One region of the Streptomyces sp. NBC_00726 genome, then DNA from elsewhere that is predicted to be linked to it. Evidence: riboswitches for the same ligand, from Rfam matches in the RefSeq annotation. Region 1 holds a riboswitch; the other holds the start of a gene.
What was found. A riboswitch is a leader RNA that binds a small molecule or an ion and turns the genes downstream of it on or off. The one in region 1 is predicted to bind cyclic di-AMP.

Region 1 (3,397 bases):
CCAGCTCGCGTACCAGCGTGTACTGGGCGTGGTTGGTGTCCTGGTACTCGTCGACGAGGACGTGGCGGAAGCGGCGGCGGTAGTGCTCGGCGACGTCGGGGAACGCCTGGAGCAGATGGACCGTCGTCATGATGATGTCGTCGAAGTCCAGCGCGTTGGCCTCGCGCAGCCGGGCCTGGTACATCGCGTACGCCTGGGCCAGCGTCTTCTCGAATCCGTCGGTGGCCTGCCCGGCGAAGGTCTCCTCGTCGATGAGCTCGTTCTTGAGGTTGGAGACCTTGGCGGTGAAGGACTTCGGCGGGTAGCGCTTCGGGTCCAGCTCCAGGTCGCGGCAGACCAGGGCCATGAGCCGCTTGGAGTCGGCCGCGTCGTAGATCGAGAACGAGGACGTGAAGCCGAGCCGCTTGGACTCGCGGCGCAGGATGCGGACGCAGGCGCTGTGGAAGGTCATGACCCACATCGCGTTGGCCCGGGGCCCGACCAGCTGCTCGACGCGCTCCTTCATCTCGCCGGCGGCCTTGTTGGTGAAGGTGATCGCCAGGATCTGGCCGGGGTGGACGCCCCGCTCGGCCAGCAGGTGGGCGATGCGGTGGGTGAGCACCCTGGTCTTGCCGGAGCCGGCGCCTGCGACGATGAGCAGGGGCGACCCGGAGTGCACGACGGCGGCGCGCTGCTCGGTGTTCAGCCCGTCGAGCAGCGCCTCGGGGTCGATGACGGGGCGGTGCGCGCCGTCGCGGTAGTACGCGTCACGGGGCGGCGGGGGCCCGTCGAACACGCCCGCGAACAGGCCCTCCGGCACCGCTTCGGGTGCGGGGTCCTCGGGGGGCGGCGGGGGCGCGTCCTCCTCCTGCTGGAGGCCGGCCAGGAAACTGTCGTCAAAGAGGCTGCTCATCGCTGTCCGAGTCTAGGGCCTGTCCGACGGACAGGCCCGGGCTCTCCACTGACACCCGGCCCCGCTCCGAAAAGGTCACGGAAATGTATCGGGCATATCGCACATCAACCTTCACAGCGGCCCCATGAGTTGGCTAGCGTGCACGTTCGGACGGCCCGTACCCCCAGAGGCGACCTACGCCGAGCGTGCCGCCACGCCGAATCCGGGCCCGCCCGGAACCGGGGACCCACACGCATCACCGGGGTGAATCGGTCCTCCCCCACCGGACCGTAGGGCAGCCTTCCGTTCCGCCCGAACCCGACAGCTAACCCGGTAGGCGGTCCACGGAAGGAGATGCCGGCCTTGGCGTCGCATCGCAAACCGCGCACCCGGGTGCGTTCCACCGCCCCCGCCGTCGGGCTGACCTCGGCGGCGCTGGCCTCGGTGACCCTGCTGTCCTCGCAGAGCGCGATGGCCGCGCCCACCCCGAAGCCGAGCATCGCGGAAGTCCAGAAGAAGGTGGACGACCTCTACCGGCAGGCGGGCAACGCGACCCAGAAGTACAACCAGGCCAAGGAGGCCACGGACCAGCAGAAGTCCAGGGTCGACACGCTCCTGGACGACGTGGCCAAGCGCACCGAGAAGCTGAACGACGCCCGCAGGACGCTGGGCAACTACGCCGCCGCCCAGTACCGCAACGGCGGCCTCGCGTCGACCGCGACCTTCTTCCTGGCCGACGACCCGCAGTCGTTCTTCGCCCAGACCCACCTCATGAACCGGATGGCCGAGCGCCAGCAGCAGGCGGTCACGGAATTCCGTACGCAGCAGGCGAAGGCGTCCAAGCAGCGGGCCGCGGCCGTGCGAAGCCTGGAGACGCTGACCAAGTCTCAGGCCGCGCTGCGCACCAGCAAGCAGAACGTCCAGACGAAGCTGACCGAGGCCCGGACGCTGCTCTCGAAGCTGACCGCCGAGGAGAAGGCGCGGCTGGCGGAGCTGGAGCGGAAGAAGAAGGCGGAGGCCGAGCGGAAGGCCGCGGAGCTGGCGAAGAAGCAGGCCGCCGCCAAGAAGGAGGCCGAGCGGAAGGCCAAGGAGTCGGGCGGCAGCGGTACGGAGACGGGCTCGGGCTCCGGCACCGGCACGGGCTCCGGGAGCAGCGCCTCCACGAAGGCGGAGAAGGTCCTCGCCTTCGCCCGCGCCCAGATCGGCAAGCCGTACGTCTGGGGGGCGACCGGCCCCTCCTCGTACGACTGCTCGGGACTGACGCAGGCGGCCTGGAAGGCGGCGGGCGTCGACATCCCGCGCACCACCTGGGACCAGGTGAACGTCGGGACGCGAATCGCCACGGCGGATCTGCAACCCGGTGACCTGGTGTTCTTCTACGACGACATCAGCCACGTCGGGATCTACAAGGGCGACGGGATGATGATCCACGCACCGAAGCCCGGGGCGAATGTGCGCGAGGAGTCGATCTACTACATGCCGATCTACGGGAGTGTGCGCCCCGCCTGACCGGGGAAGAGAGCCGGTCCGCGCGGGGCCGGCCCCCTCTTTCGAGGCGCGTCCGCCGCTCAGGTCCAGAGCGTGGCGATGAAGATGTTCGCCAGGGTCAGCGCGCCGACCGCCGCGAAGGCGCCCTTTTCGACCTTCTCCTCGTCCCGCTTGACGTAGACGAGCCCCAGGATCACGACCAGGAACAGCAGCTTGATGCCGATCTTGACGTTGTTCACGGGGTGGTCGTCGGCCTGGTCCAGGCCGACCAGGGCGACGCCGGTGACGAGCATGGTCAGCGCGCCGTGCAGCATGCCGGGGACGAACCGGGCGGTGCCGGCCTTCATCGCCTTCATCTGGCCGAGGAAGCCGCCGAGCAGGGCGGCGATGCCGATGATGTGCAGGGCGACGACGAAATCGATGAGTACGCGCATGGTTCCGCACCCTAGAACCCTCGCCCCGGACCGCTCCGGGCAGGGTGGGCCCTACGGGTCGCTTGAATGATGAATGCACTTTTTGCCTGATTCTGGGGTGCTTTTCCCGTTCAATCGGGCTTCATGTGCGGTCATTCGGCGACAATGCCACGCCAAGAGCGACCAATACCCGCCATAACGACACCTTCCCGTGACCTCGGATTAGCGTCCCTTCCCGGTGGCCGTGGAGCAGGAACCGTCCTCGCCGGCCGCCGGAGAAGCCCGCCGGTATACCCCGTCGGGCCGTCGCACGGAAGGACGCCCGCCCCCGTGGCAGCGCATCGCAAACCCAGGCAGCGCCTCATCACCGCCTCCGCGGCCCGCACCGCGGCGACCCTCGCCGTCGCCGGAGCCGCGACGGCCGCCGTGCTGCCGGGAGCCGCGCACGCGGACCCCGCGCCCACCGCGAAGCAGGTCAAGGCCCAGGTGGACCGGCTGTACCGGGAGGCGGAGGTCGCCACCGAGAAGTACAACGGCGCGAAGTCCGAGGCGGCCGCCGCCGCCAAGTCGGTCGACGCCCTGCGCGACGAGGCCGCCCGCCGGACCGCCCGCCTCAACACCGCCC
Region 2 (3,397 bases), 3.6 Mb from region 1:
CTCCCATCATAACCTTCTGTACATCCTGTACATTTTTTACGGAAGCGCGCGCGGGCACCCCGCTGTGCCCGCGCGACCGGAGGAGAGGCACAGCCGTGTACCGTCCCGTCGCCCGCCACGTTCTGCCCGAGTTCACCGAGCGCACCTCGCAGGGGTCCCGGACCCTCGACCCGTACTCCAAGCTGCTCGCGGAGCGCGTCGTCTTCCTCGGCACGGCTCTGGACGAGACGGCCGCCAACGATCTGGTGGCCCAGCTGATGTATCTGGAGCACGACGCGCCGGACCGGCCCGTCTCGCTGTACATCAACTCGCCGGGCGGCTCGTTCGGCGCGATGACGGCCCTGTACGACACGATGAACTTCCTCAGCTGCGAGGTGGAGACCTACTGCCTGGGCCGGGCGGGCGCCGGCGCGGCCGTGTTGCTTGCCGCGGGTGCCCCGGGCCGGCGGCACATGCTGCCCGGCGCCAAGGTGGTCGTCGGCCAGCCCGCGCTGGACGAGCCGCTTCAGGGGCAGCCGTCCGACCTGGAGATCGAGGCGCGGGAACTGGCCCGGATGCGCGAGACGATGACCGGCATGCTGGCCCGGCACACCGGGCGCTCCGTCGAACAGGTCACCGAGGACACCGAGCGCGACCTCGCCCTCGACGCGGAGGGCGCCCTGGCGTACGGGCTGGTCGACCACATCGTGCGGAACCGGGTCCCGGTGCCGCCGCGCTCCGGGTGGTGAACCGGGGATGCAGCCACCGGACTTCCCGCCGCTGCCCGCCCTGACCCGGGCCGAGTCCGCGTTCATCGACGGCTATCTGCGGGTGGTCGACCAGGTGGGCCGGATCAACCCGGCGCACGGGGACGACACCTACACAGCCCTGCGCGCCGCCCAGGCCCTCGCCTCGCACGCGGCGGCCTTACGGGACGCGCTCGCACTGATGCACCGGCGCGGCGAAACCCGTATCCACAGCAGCACGTTGACCCGCGCGCTGCGGGAGCTGGACGGCGAGCGGCGGGCGGCCCGGGTCGCCCTGCCGCCCGTCCCGCCGGACTGACACCCCGGCAGGTCACCGACACGCCCGGCGGGCGCGCGGGATTTCCTCGCTCGTTCGGCGTAGGTGTTCCCTCGCGCGAGCGACGGTCCGATTTGCCTTTTCCTGATGCGCGTGGGGCGCGTTCCTTCGCGACACCGCTGGTACGGCCGTGGCGACGGGCGGCCGGCGGACCGCCGTCCGGGTTTCCGTCCACCTGAACGGGCCATCCGTGACGGTCTTCACCGATGGCTGTTCCGGCGCGGAAATCCGGCCCGAGGTGCGTCAAGATCCCTGGGACGACAAGCCCCCGCCACCGCGGCGGGGCGGTCCGGGCGGACGCCGAGTCCTGCCGCCGCCCGGATGACTGGTCGACAGGAGTGGATCGGCAGGAGTGGAGGACCCGAGCACTACGGGACCGCCGGATCTCCGGCCGTCCCTCGGGGTGAAGCCGCCGCGCGCGGCCGGGCAACTTCGCCAGCCCGAACCCGACAGGTCATCCTTCACAGGCGGCTGACGAAGGGTTGCGCATGACTGCGCAGGTACATGTCCCGTCTCTGCTCGCCCGGGCCACCACGGCCTCGGTCATGACTCTCGCCGCCGTCGGCGGCACGCTGTGCGTCCCAGGAGCCGCGCCCGAGGCGCAGGCGGCCGGCCATGCGATGAAGGCCCTGAAGGTCGCCGCGTCGAAGAAGGGGGCGCCCTACCGCTGGGGCGCCACCGGCCCCGGCAGCTTCGACTGTTCCGGGCTGACGCTCTACTCGTTCAAGAAGGCCGGCAGGAAACTCCCCCGTACCGCCCAGCAGCAGTACAACAGGACCAGGCACGTGTCGGCGTCCAAGCGCCAACGGGGTGACCTGGTCTTCTTCCATTCGGGGCGCGGTGTCTACCACGTGGGCATCTACGCCGGCAGCGGGAAGATCTGGCACTCGCCGAAGACCGGGGCCGTGGTGCGCCTGGAGAAGATCTGGACCCGGAGCGTCTACTACGGCCGGGTCGCCTGAGGCGCCTCAGGGCTGGACGGGGACCTGCCACGGGAGGGCCACCCAGACGGTCTTGCCGCCGTCGGCGGTGGGGGTGACGGCCAGCCGGCCACCGTACTCCTTGGCCAGCGAGCGGATGATGACCATGCCGCGTCCGTTGTCCTGCTGGACGGCGGCGGGCAGCCGCTGGGGCCGGCGGGGGTGGCTGTCCGTCACGCCGAGGCGCAGTTCCTCGTCCCGCTCAAGGCGCAGCTCGACGGTGAAGGTGGGTGACTGCCCGAAGGTGTGCAGGACGGCGTTGGTGGCCAACTCCGAGAGGATGAGGCGGACGGTGTCGGCCATCTCCGCGTCCTCGGGCAGGCCCCACTCCGTCAGTACCCGGGCGACGAACCCGCGGGCCGCGGAGACCGAGACCGGCTCGCTCGGCAGGGTGACACGTGCTTCCTGATGGTCTGCCATGGCGAGCCGTCCCTTTCCCACCCGATACCGGCCCAGCGAGCGGGACCGGTTGTGCTTCGCGCCAGAGTGCCACCGATGGTGCCCTCCGGGGCGACGATCCGCCAAGATATGCATATATCTGTCGCTCAATCCGGTGAACTCTCCCCACGCGGACCCCCTCCGGCGTCACACTGTCTGCTCGTCGGACAGCGGAGGGAGCCATCGGATGCAGCACGGCCCTGCGGTACGGCGCCGCAAGCTGGGAGAGGAGCTGCGGAGCCTGCGTCACGCGTCAGGTCTCACGAGCCGGGAGGCGGCGGCGCTCCTCGGCTGGCACCAGTCGAAGGTGAGCCGGATCGAGACAGGTGTCAGCGGGGTGCGGCCGGAGGATGTGAACCGGCTCCTCGACGCGTACCGCATGGACGATCCGAAGCTCCGCGAGGTCCTGGGCGCGCTCGCCGGTTCGGCGGGCGGGGGCGGCGCCGGCTGGTGGCACGCCTACCGGGGGCTCATCCCGCCCCAGTACCGTGACTTCATCAGTCTGGAGTCGCAGGCGCGCACCGCCCGCACGCTGGAGACCACGGTGGTGCCGGGCCTGTTGCAGACGGCCGACTACGCCCGCGCGGTGACCCGGGCCTCGTTGGACGGGCTGCCGTCCGGTCAGCTGGACTCGCTGGTGGAGGTGCGGCTGACCCGGCAGGGGGTGCTGCGGAGCGATCCGCCGCTGCGGCTGAGCGCGGTCCTGGACGAGGCGGTGCTGCGCCGGGAGGTCGGCGGCCGGCGGGTGATGCGGGAGCAGCTGCGCCATCTCGCCCGGGTGGCACGACTTCCCCATGTGCGACTCCAGTTACTTCCGTTCTCGGTCGGCGGCTATGTCAGCCTGACAAGCCCTTTCGTTATCTTCTCCTTTCCGACCGCTTCCGACCTTGACGTGGTCGTTCTTGACCACTTGACGA

Region 2: another riboswitch for cyclic di-AMP. It lies ahead of OG338_RS02195 (C40 family peptidase); the one in region 1 lies ahead of OG338_RS18745 (NlpC/P60 family protein).

Annotation. Positions count from the first base shown of each region.
Region 1 is NZ_CP108983.1:4,157,409-4,160,805, reverse strand. Features, by position in the region: gene pcrA (DNA helicase PcrA) at 1-892, opposite strand, end outside; cyclic di-AMP (ydaO/yuaA leader) riboswitch at 1,077-1,227, shown strand; gene OG338_RS18745 (NlpC/P60 family protein) at 1,226-2,380, shown strand; gene OG338_RS18740 (hypothetical protein) at 2,440-2,793, opposite strand; gene OG338_RS18735 (NlpC/P60 family protein) at 3,103-3,397, shown strand, end outside.
Region 2 is NZ_CP108983.1:526,646-530,042, forward strand. Features, by position in the region: gene OG338_RS02185 (ATP-dependent Clp protease proteolytic subunit) at 96-728, shown strand; gene OG338_RS02190 (hypothetical protein) at 736-1,044, shown strand; cyclic di-AMP (ydaO/yuaA leader) riboswitch at 1,351-1,547, shown strand; gene OG338_RS02195 (C40 family peptidase) at 1,551-2,024, shown strand; gene OG338_RS02200 (ATP-binding protein) at 2,031-2,462, opposite strand; gene OG338_RS02205 (helix-turn-helix domain-containing protein) at 2,668-3,397, shown strand, end outside.